Regions from separate parts of the Micromonospora sp. NPDC050397 genome, predicted to be linked through region 2. Evidence: riboswitches for the same ligand, from Rfam matches in the RefSeq annotation. Region 2 holds a riboswitch; the other holds the start of a gene.
The links. Region 2 has a riboswitch for cobalamin ahead of ACI2K4_RS24225 (VWA domain-containing protein). Riboswitches for the same ligand answer to the same signal wherever they lie in the genome.
Positions count from the first base shown of each region.

Region 1: another riboswitch for cobalamin. It lies ahead of ACI2K4_RS01065 (ribonucleoside-diphosphate reductase subunit alpha); the one in region 2 lies ahead of ACI2K4_RS24225 (VWA domain-containing protein).

Region 1 covers NZ_JBJDPS010000001.1:272,711-277,871, forward strand. Annotated here, with positions in the region: gene ACI2K4_RS01060 (ribonucleotide-diphosphate reductase subunit beta) at 1-653, opposite strand, end outside; gene ACI2K4_RS01065 (ribonucleoside-diphosphate reductase subunit alpha) at 691-3,072, opposite strand; cobalamin riboswitch at 3,211-3,445, opposite strand; gene ACI2K4_RS01070 (superoxide dismutase) at 3,577-4,191, shown strand; gene ACI2K4_RS01075 (superoxide dismutase) at 4,194-4,466, shown strand; gene ACI2K4_RS01080 (DUF5682 family protein) at 4,528-5,161, opposite strand, start outside.
Region 2 covers NZ_JBJDPS010000007.1:236,432-241,592, reverse strand. Annotated here, with positions in the region: gene cobO (cob(I)yrinic acid a,c-diamide adenosyltransferase) at 1-26, opposite strand, end outside; gene ACI2K4_RS24225 (VWA domain-containing protein) at 28-2,097, opposite strand; cobalamin riboswitch at 2,182-2,306, opposite strand; gene ACI2K4_RS24220 (DMT family transporter) at 2,497-3,465, shown strand; gene ACI2K4_RS24215 (SMP-30/gluconolactonase/LRE family protein) at 4,036-4,932, opposite strand; gene ACI2K4_RS24210 (sugar kinase) at 5,015-5,161, opposite strand, start outside.

The DNA.
Region 1 (5,161 bases), on a different contig from region 2:
TGCATCGACTCGTCGCGGAACACCCAGTTGGTGCCGGAGGCGAGCCCGTGCAGCAGTCCCCGGGAGCGCAGGAAGTAGACGTACGCGAACGCGCCGTAGAAGAAGAGCCCCTCGATGCAGGCGGCGAAGCAGATCAGGTTGAGCAGGAACGCCCGCCGGTCGTCGCGGCTCCTCAGCTCCCGCAGCTCGAAGACCGAGTCGATCCAGCGGAAGCAGAACTCGGCCTTGCGGCGGATCGACGGGATGCTCTCGATCGCGTCGAAGGCGGCGAACCGTTCGGCCTCGTCCGGCACGTAGGTGTCGAGCAGGTTCAGGTAGAACTGGACGTGCACCGCCTCCTCGAACAGTTGCCGGGACAGGTAGAGCCGGCCCTCCGGGGAGTTCACGTGCTGGTAGAGGTTGAGCACCAGATTGTTGGCGACGATGGTGTCACCGGTGGCGAAGAAGGCGACCAGCCGGCTGACCAGGTGCCGTTCGGCCGGGGTGAGCCGGGTCAGGTCGGCCAGGTCGGAGTGCAGGTCCACCTCCTCGACGGTCCAGGTGTTCTTGATCGCGTCCCGGAACCGGTCGAAGAAGTGCGGGTAACGCATCGGTCGCAGGGTCAGGTCCATGCCGGGGTCGAGCAACATCCCGGTCTTTTCCGTACGGGTCATCGGGTCGCCTTACCTTCCGTTGGTGGCCGGGATCGGGTTACTGGCACGCGTCGCACGACTCGGGGTTCTCCAGCGAGCAGGCGACCGCCTCGGGGTCGGCGACCGCGGGACGGTCGATCGCGACGGTGGCCTGCTGGATCCGGGTGGCGGGACGGGACCGCAGGTAGTACGTCGTCTTCAGACCCGACTTCCAGGCGTACAGGTACATCGAGGAGAGCTTGCCGATGCTCGGCGCGCTCATGAACAGGTTCAGCGACTGGCTCTGGTCGACAAAGGGGGAGCGGGCCGCCGCGAGGTCGATCAGCGCCCGCTGCGGGAGTTCCCAGGCGGTCCGGAAGAGTTCCCGTACCTCGGCGGGTAGCGCGTCGATGCCCTGCACCGACCCCTCGGCCCGCTTGATCTCGGTCCGGACCTGCTCGGTCCAGAGCCCGAGCTCCTTGAGCTGCCGGACCAGGGCGGTGTTGACCTGGAGGAACTCGCCGGAGAGGGTCTCCCGCTTGAACAGGTTGGACACCTGCGGCTCGATGCACTCGTAACAGCCGGCGATCGACGCGATGGTGGCGGTCGGGGCGATCGCGATCAGCAGCGAGTTGCGCAGCCCGTGCGCGGCGACCTCTTCCCGTAGGGCGGCCCAACGCTCGGTCTGGGTCGGGGTCACCCCCCACAGGTCGGGTTGGAGCTGGCCCCGGGCGGCCCGGGTCTGCGGGTACGCCGGATGCGGGCCGAACTGTCGGGCCAGCTCGACGGAGCTCTCCAGCGCGGTCAGGTAGATCTCCTCCGAGATCCTGGTCGACAGTTCCCTGGCCGGCGCCGAGTCGAACGGCAGCCGCAGCGCGAAGAACGCGTCCTGTAGGCCCATCAGGCCGAGGCCAATCGGCCGCCAGCGCGGGTTGCTCGCCGCCGCCTCGACGCTGGGGTAGTAGTTGATGTCGATCACGCGGTCGAGGAAGAGGACGGCGGTCCGTACCGTCTCGCGCAGCCGTTCCCAGTCGATGCCGTCGGCTGCCACGTGCGCGGCGAGGTTGATCGAACCGAGGTTGCAGACGGCCGTCTCGCCGTCGCTGGAGACCTCCACGATCTCGGTGCAGAGGTTCGACAGGTGCACCACGTTGCCCGGCTCGGCGGTCTGGTTGCACAGCCGGTTCGACGGGTCCTTGAAGGTCATCCAGCCGTTACCGGTCTGGGCCAGGGTGCGCATCATCCGCCCGTACAGGTCGCGGGCCTTGACCTGGCGCACGAACCGGCCGGCGGTCTCGGCGGCCCGGTACGCGGCGTCGAAGTCCTCCCCCCACAGGTCGGGCAGCTCGGGCACCTCGGCCGGGTCGAACAGCGACCACGTGCCGTCGGCCTCGACCCGCCGCATGAACTCGTCCGGGATCCAGTTCGCCAGGTTCAGGTTGTGCGTACGCCGCGCGTCCTCGCCGGTGTTGTCCCGCAGTTCGAGGAACTCCTCGATGTCCGGGTGCCACGGCTCCAGGTAGACGCAGGCCGCCCCCTTGCGCCGGCCGCCCTGATTGACCGCGGCGACGCTCGCGTCCAGCGTGCGCAGCCACGGCACGATACCGTTCGACAACCCGTTGGTGCCCCGGATCAACGCACCCCGCGAGCGCACCCGGGACCACGCGATCCCGATCCCGCCGGCGAACTTCGACAGCTTCGCCACCTGGGCGTACCGGTCGTAGATCGAGTCGAGTTCGTCGCGGGGCGAGTCGACCAGGAAGCAGGAGGACATCTGGGTGTGCGCGGTGCCGGAGTTGAACAGCGTCGGGGAACTCGGCAGGTACGCGAGCGTCGACATCAGCCGGTAGAACCCGATCGCCTCGCCGGGGGTGTGGGACAGGCCGCAGGCGACCCGCAGCAGCCAGTACTGCGGTGTCTCCACCACCAGCCGGCTGGTCGGGTGCCGCAGCAGGTACCGGTCGTGCACCGTACGCAGCCCGAAGTACTCGAACCGCAGGTCGGCCGTGGGGTCGACGGCGTCGTCGAGCTTGCGGGCGTTGACGGCGACAAAGCGCGCCGTCTGGTCGCCGACCAGTCCGAGTTCGTGGCCGAGTCGGATCGCCTGGCTGAACGACGCGATGCCCTGCCCGCGTACCTCCTTGTCGACGTAACCGGCCAGGAGCCGGGCCGCGAGTCGGGAGTACTGGGGCTCCTCGCCGATCATCTCGGCGGCGGTCTGGATCGACAACCGGTCCAGTTCGGCCGTTGTCGCCCCGTCGTAGAGGCCGCTGATCGTCCGGGTCGCGACCCGCAGCGGGTCGATGTCGTCCAGGTCGCCCGCCCAGCGTTCCACCGCCCGGACGATCTTGTTGACGTCGACCGGTTCGAACGCGCCGTTGCGCTTGCGTACCCGCATCTGGGTACGCCGCTGCCCCGGTGCGGACGTGTCGCCGTCCGTCGCCCGCTCGCCCGCAGCCAGCTCTGTGACCGTCACCTGTCGCTCCTCGTGCTCGTGTCGACGAGGTCCGGAACGCGCGCAGGCGGGCGGAGACGCACGCCCTGGCGTACGTCGCAGCCGTCGACCGTCCCACGCGGTCTCGGACCGCCGCGCGCGGTTGTCCGGCGCGGCGCGGCTGGCAGGTCTTCGGACTCGTGGGCGTGGCCACGGACCAGCCGTGACCCCCTACTGGCCGTCGCTTCCCAGGGCTTCCGGCCGGGCCGGTTGTCTCCCAGTGCTTCGTGACGGCGGTCGTTCCCACTTACCGCTGCGGGGCAGTCCCGGATTCGCGCCGGGTTCCCTCTTGCCTCGGCCGGGGTGGATGCCCGGCCGAACCAGTCGCGTCACGAACTATATATGGGGGAGGTCCGGTTGTTGAACACCACATGTCGTGCCGGCGTGTTGGCGTCGGAGAAGGTGATCCTGACGGTCGAGCCTTGTTGCACTATGTTGGCAACAGCGATTCTTATGCGAGAGGACGTACCGATGGCCGTGTACACCCTGCCCGACATGCCCTACGACTACGGCGCGCTCGAACCGGCGATGTCCGGGGAGATCCTGGAGTTGCACCACAGCAAGCACCACGCGGCGTACGTCAAGGGCGCCAACGACGGGCTCGACCGGCTCGCCGAGGCGAGGGAGAAGGGCGACTACAACACCCTGGTCGGGCTGGAGAAGACGTACGCGTTCAACCTCTCCGGTCACGTCCTGCACTCGATCTTCTGGAACAACCTGTCGCCGGACGGTGGCGACCGCCCGGAGGGCGAGTTGGCGGCGGCGATCGACGAGCACTTCGGCTCGTTCGAAGGTTTTGCCGGTCAGCTCTCGGCGGCGACAAAGGGTGTGCAGGGTTCGGGTTGGGGAGTGCTGGCGTGGGAGCCGCTGGGCCAGCGGTTGATCGTGGAGCAGGTCTACGACCATCACGGCAACGTTGGTCAGGGTTCGACCCCGGTGCTGGTGTTCGACGCGTGGGAGCACGCGTACTACCTGCAGTACCGCAACGTGCGTCCGGACTACGTGGACCGGCTGTGGAACCTGGTGAACTGGACCGACGTGACCAGCCGGTTCGACGCCGCCCGCGCCACCAAGCCCAAGATCTGAGCGTGGTGGACCACCCCACCCCGGCCGCCGCCGAGGCCGTGCAGCGGGCCGCCGGAGTTGTCGCGGCCCGGCACCGGGGCGACCTCGACGGCGCCGAGGCACTGCTCGCCGCGTTTCCCAGCGAGCAGGCCAAGACGCTCGGGTTCTACCTGCTCGCGGAGCTGGCTCTCGGCCTGGTCCGGGCGCAGAGCGGGCAGAGCATGGACGACCTGGTCCAGGAACTCTCCCTGCACCTGGCGACCGCGTCGGACCAGCCACCGCCCGCCCCGGACTGACCAGCCGGGCGACAACCGTTCCGCCGGGCTCGGCCCGGCGGAACGGTTGCTCCCCCGACGGTCAGAGCCGCGCCGCGAGTGCCACGGCGGTCTCCGGATAACGCGCGAGCAGCTCCGGCAACTCCGTCCCGAAGGGTGTGGCGGCCGGAGCCGCGGACGACCGCCAGCCGTCGTCGCAACCGAGCAGCCCGGCCACCGCGTCACAGGACTCCGGGTGCCCGGCCAGCAGTCGCGCCACCGGTCCGGTGTCGCCCGGGCCCGACCCGGCGGAGCCCGTACCGTCGGCGCCGGACCCGGCCGCCGGGCGACCGGCGCTCGCCGTGCCCGCCCCGGACCAGGGCGGCGTCCAGGCGTCGAGCGCCGCGAGCCCGGCCGGGAAGGTCCGGCCCGCCTCGCGGACGAGCCGGGGCACCTGGTCGCCGGCCTCCGCGCGCAGCGTGGTGATCAGGGTCGGCAGCCACGGCAGCAGCACCGGGTCGGGCAGCCGTCCGAACGCCTTCGACAGCACCTCCACCACAAACGGCGCCAGGGTCGGCACGGGTTCGAGCGCCTGGGCGAAGCCGATCAGGTACCGCGGGAAGGTGGGTATGACCAGCGGGTTCTCCAGCAGGCCGGTGGTCCGTTCGCGCAACTGGGCCAGGGAGAGCGACCCCAGTTGAAAGCGGGCCGCCCAGAGCAGGGCGACCTTGGCCGGC
Region 2 (5,161 bases):
ACCTGTTCCGGCTTGCCCTGGGGCATGTCAGGCCGCCTTTCGGAGAGTGTGCAGCGCGTCCAGCGGGACGCAGTCGGCATCCAGCGCGGTGGCCAGCCGTCGGGCCAGGCCGAGCCGGATCGGCCCGGACTCGCAGTCGACCACCACCGAGGCGACCTCGGCCAGCGCCGGGACCACGGTCAACGGGTCCGGGCCGCTGGTCGCCCGCCCGTCGGTGACCACGACCAGCAGCGGGCGGCGGCGTGGGTCGCGGCGACGCTCGCTGTCCAGGGTCCGGGCGGCCTGGCGCAGCCCGGCGGCGAGCGGGGTCCGGCCGCCGGTGCGCAGCTCGGCGAGGCGGAGCACGCCGACCTCGTGGCTGGCGGTCGGCTCCAGCACCGTACTCGCCCCGGTGCCCCGGAACGTGATCATTCCGATCTTGTCCCGCCGCTGGTAGGCGTCACGGAGCAGGGAGAGGACGGCGGTCTTCACCACCCGCATCCGGCGGCGGGCCGCCATCGAGCCGGAGGCGTCCACCACGAACAGCACCAGGTTCGCCTCGCGGCCGACGTGCACCGCCTCGCGCAGGTCCCCGGCCGCGACCGAGCGGGCACCCCGACGGGCCGCGGCGAGCAGGGTGGCGGGCAGGTGCACGCTGGTCAGCCGCCCGGTCGGCAGCCGGGCGCCGACCACCCGGCCACGCCGGGCGTACGCCGGGGAGCGGCGCCCGGCGTGCGCCCCGGCGCCTCGTCCGCGTACGGCCAGCGCCCTGGTCCGGTACGGGCTGGTCGCCGCGACCGCCGGCTGGTTGCCGGCGCCGGCCTGCTCGGGTTGCTGCTCCGGCGATGCCTGCTGGTCCGGGCCGGTCGACTTCGGTCCGGACCCGGGTGGCGGTGCGGTGTCCGGCGTGTCGGAGCGGTCCGGGACCTGCTCCGGTCCGGCCGGTGGACGGCCGCCGCCGGGACCGTTCGGAGGTCCGTTCGGAGGGCCGTCCGGAGGGCCGTCCGTCGGGTCGGACGGGTTGTCGCCGGGTGGGTTGTCGCCGGGACCGCCGTCGGAGCCGTCGTCCGGTCCGGCCGGCGGCTCGGGCTCCGGGTCCGCGTCGCCGCCGTGCTGCCGGAGCAGTTCCTCCAGCTTCTCCTGGTCGGTGCCGGGCGGGTCCAGCGGGTCCCGGCGCCGACGGTGTGGCAGGGCCAGCCTCGCGGCGGCGGCCACGTCGTCGGCGGTGACCCTGTCCCGGTCGTGCCAGGCGGCGAGTGCCACGGCGGTCCGGGCCACCACGATGTCCGCGCGGAGCCCGTCGACCCCGTACGCGAGACAGATCGTGGCGATCCGGTCCAACTCGGCGTCGGGCAGCCGGACCGAGGGCAACCGCAGTCGGGCGACGGCGATCCGCCCGGCGAGTACGGCGTCCTCCTCCACCCAGCGCGCCACGAACCCCACCGGATCGGTCTCGTACGCGAGCCGACGGCGTACCACCTCGGCCCGCGAGCCCGCGTCGCGCGGGGCGGCCACCGCCACCACCAGCCCGAACCGGTCCACGAGTTGCGGGCGGGGCTCCCCCTCCTCCGGGTTCATCGTGCCGACCAGCAGGAAGCGGGCGGCGTGCTTGACCGACACCCCGTCCCGCTCGACGTGTGCGCGTCCCATCGCGGCGGCGTCGAGCAGCAGGTCGACCAGGTGGTCCGGGAGCAGGTTGACCTCGTCGACGTAGAGCACCCCGCGATGGGCGGCGGCGAGCAGGCCCGGCTCGAACGCCTTCACCCCGTCGGCGAGCGCGCGTTGCAGGTCCAGGGTGCCGACCACCCGGTCCTCGGTGGCGCCGACCGGCAACTCGACCAGGGTGGCGCGGCGGCGTACGGCGGCGGCGCCGGGCTCGTGCGGGCCGTCCGGGCACGCCGCGTCAGGATTGACCGGGTCGCAGGCGAACCGGCAGCCACGTACCACGTCGACGTCGGGAAGCAGCCCGGCGAGGGCCCGTACGATGGTCGACTTCGCGGTGCCCTTCTCGCCGCGTACCAGCACCCCGCCGATCGCCGGGGAGACCGCGTTGAGCAGCAGGGCCAGTCGCAGGTCGGGCAGGCCGACAACGGCGGAGAACGGGTACGGCGGGGTCATCGCCCACTCAGGCGCGCAGAAGCCATGCTCATGTCCCTTCCGCGGGTGTCCACGCCCGCGTTGGCTGGGTGGTGCGAGCGGTCGGAGTCTCCTGACTCCCGGATCGACGCTTCCCCCCGACCTTCCGGCCGTTCGGCCGTGGCCCGTACGTGAGAGGTCACTCCCCGGTCACAGTGGCGGGACCGTCCCGGACTCGCACCGGGTTCCTCCGCGCACCGCTCGTGCTGGCCATGCTGTCCCACCGACCGGCCCCCCGTCAACGTGACCACCACGACGGCACCACCTCACGCCACCCCCACCCCGCCCCTCACGCCCCGCCCCTCACGCCGCGCCCCGCCCCTCACCCGATCGATCATGAAGTTGTCGCACGGATGGCGGACGAACCCCTGCGATAACTTCATGGTCAACAATTTTGGGCGGGGGTGCGTGGTGGGGCGCGGGAGTTGGGGGCGGTTGCTGCTGCTGGCACTGATCTGGGGCTCCGGATTTCTCTGGATCAAGCTGGCGCTGCGGGGGTTCACCCCGGTCCAGATCACCATCGTCCGGCTCCTGCTCGGAGCGGCGGTGCTGGCACCCATCGCACTGGCGCGAAGAATGCCCGTTCCGTCCGGGAGCCGAACCTGGTTCCACCTCGTGGTGGCGGCCCTGCTCGCCAACGTCGTGCCGTACACCCTGTTCGGGATCGGGCAGCAGACGATCGACTCGAACATCGCCGGCGTACTGAACGCCACCACGCCACTGTGGACGGTGGTGATCGCGCTGCTCGCCGGCGGCGAGCAGCGGGTGACCCTGGGACGGGCGAGCGGTCTCGCGGCCGGCTTCGCCGGGACGGTGCTGATCTTCACACCGTGGGAGTCGGCGACCGACGTGGCGAGCTGGGCGGGTCTCGCCTGCCTCGCCGCTTCCGCGAGTTACGGCGCCGGATACGTCTACATGGGTCGCTACCTCACCGGCCGGAACATCCCGCCGATTATGCTGTCCGCCTGCCAACTGGCGGCCGGCGCCGCCGTACTCGCGCTCGCCCTGCCCTTCGGCGGGCTGACCGCGCCGAACTGGAGCGCGGTGCCGGTCGGCAGTCTCCTCGTCCTCGGCACGGTCGGCACCGGACTGGCGTACGTGCTGAACTACCGACTCATCGGCGATCTCGGGTCGACCGCCGCCTCCACCACCACGTACCTCCTGCCGGTGGTCGCGGTGGTGCTCGGCGCGCTCGTCCTGGCCGAGCCGGTCACCCTACCGATGCTCGCCGGCATGGCCCTGGTCCTGACCGGGATCACCCTCGCCCAACGACGGGCCCCCGCTGCCGTCGCACCGCCGAGGACACCGCTTGCCACACCTCGGGAGAACCCCCGCGGCCTGCCGGAGTGACGTTCCGGGCAGGGCTTTCGCAGCCCACCTGGGATCGGATCTCGGGGCCAGGGGCCGTGACCTGTCCGGCAAGAGAAAGGTTCCAATCAGCATTGCCGGTATTCGACAGATCGCTCTCCGAAAGGTCCAGGGAACAGCAACCGGTCATGTTTTCACCATGCGGGAAACCGGGTCAGGGGTGAATACGGCATTCATCCACACTCACTCCGTGGAGATGCTTTCCAACCCCGACGCACGATCCGTACCGTAGCGAGTGGGCAATTAACGAAACGGACGGCACCCGCGCCAACGGATGCCGTCCTACTGACTCCAATTCGGCCCTCACGAAGCCCAACTGAAGGAGTTCCTATGACCGTACCAAACGGCGCTCCCGCTAGCCAGGACCAGCGGGGAGTCGATCCGCCACGAGCCGTCTCGTACATCGAGGCCGTCGGACGCCTTCTCTTGGCAGTCGCCTCCTTCGTCGCGGCAGTCACTCCTGTCGTCCTTGAACTGATCTGAACCCGCGAATCCTGCCGGCCTGAACCCGACAAACCTGCTGGCATGCCGCTCACGGACGTTGGCGCGGAATCAGTGCTCGATTTTCGCGCCAACTTCATGAGCAACAGATTGTGCCGGGATACCGGTGATCTCGACGTCCACCGCCAGGAGGGCACCGTCCAGCGGGCCTCGGGGATGCAGGGCGTGGTGCGCGCTGGTTATGAAGAGGCGACGCAGGTCTGGGCCGCCGAGGCAGACGCTGGTCGGTTGGGCTACCGGCAGGCGCAGTTCGCGCTCCAGGGTGCCGTCGGGGCGGTAGCGGCGGACCGCGTAACCACCCCAGAGGGCGACCCAGAGGTGTCCCGCCGCGTCGACCGTCATGCCGTCGGGCGCCCCCTCGGCTCCGGCGAGCCGGAGGAACGGCGTACGGCCGGAGAGGCCGCCCGTGCGGGGGTCGACGGTGAAGCGGTCCACCTCGCCCCGCGCGGTGTCGGCCAGGTACATGGTGGTGCCGGCGGCGTCGAACGCGGGGCCGTTGGTGATGGTGAGCCCGGTGACCGCCGGGGTCGGTGCGCCCGTGCCGTCGTACCGGTAGAGGGTGCCGGCGCCCGGGGTGGCGTCGTAGGCCATGCTGCCGGCCCAGAACCGGCCGTTCGGGTCGGCGACCGCGTCGTTCATCCGGGCCGGTGCCGGATTCTCGCTCTCCAGGTTGGCGAGCTGCCGGGAGCCGCCGTCGCCGCTGAGCAGAGCCAGTCCGGTGCCGGTGGCGGCCACCCAGTCACCCGGCCGGCCGGCGACCGCCGCCACCGCCCCGATCGGGGCGTCCAGCCGGCGCAACTCGCGCAGCGGCGCCGGGGCGTCGCCGCTGGTCTCGTACAACCGGCCGGCGAGCAGATCGACCAGGACCAGTCGGCCGTCCACCCAGCGGGCACCCTCGCCCAACTCGAACCGGTCGTCGCTCCACGGGGTCGGCTCGGTGAGCCGCATCGTCTCCTCCAGAGGGGTGCACGGTGTCGTAACGGGTCCGCCGATCACGGACCGGCGGCGTAACGGGGTAAGACGGGGTGGGTCAGCGTACGGCGCTGCCGGGGGCGTGGTCGAGCAGCGACAGTTCGGTACGGGTGGGCAGCCCTTCCCAGTCGCCCCGGGTGGCCACCGCGAACGCCCCGGTGGTGACCGCACGGTCGAGCCGACCGGCGACGTCGAGCCGGTCGAG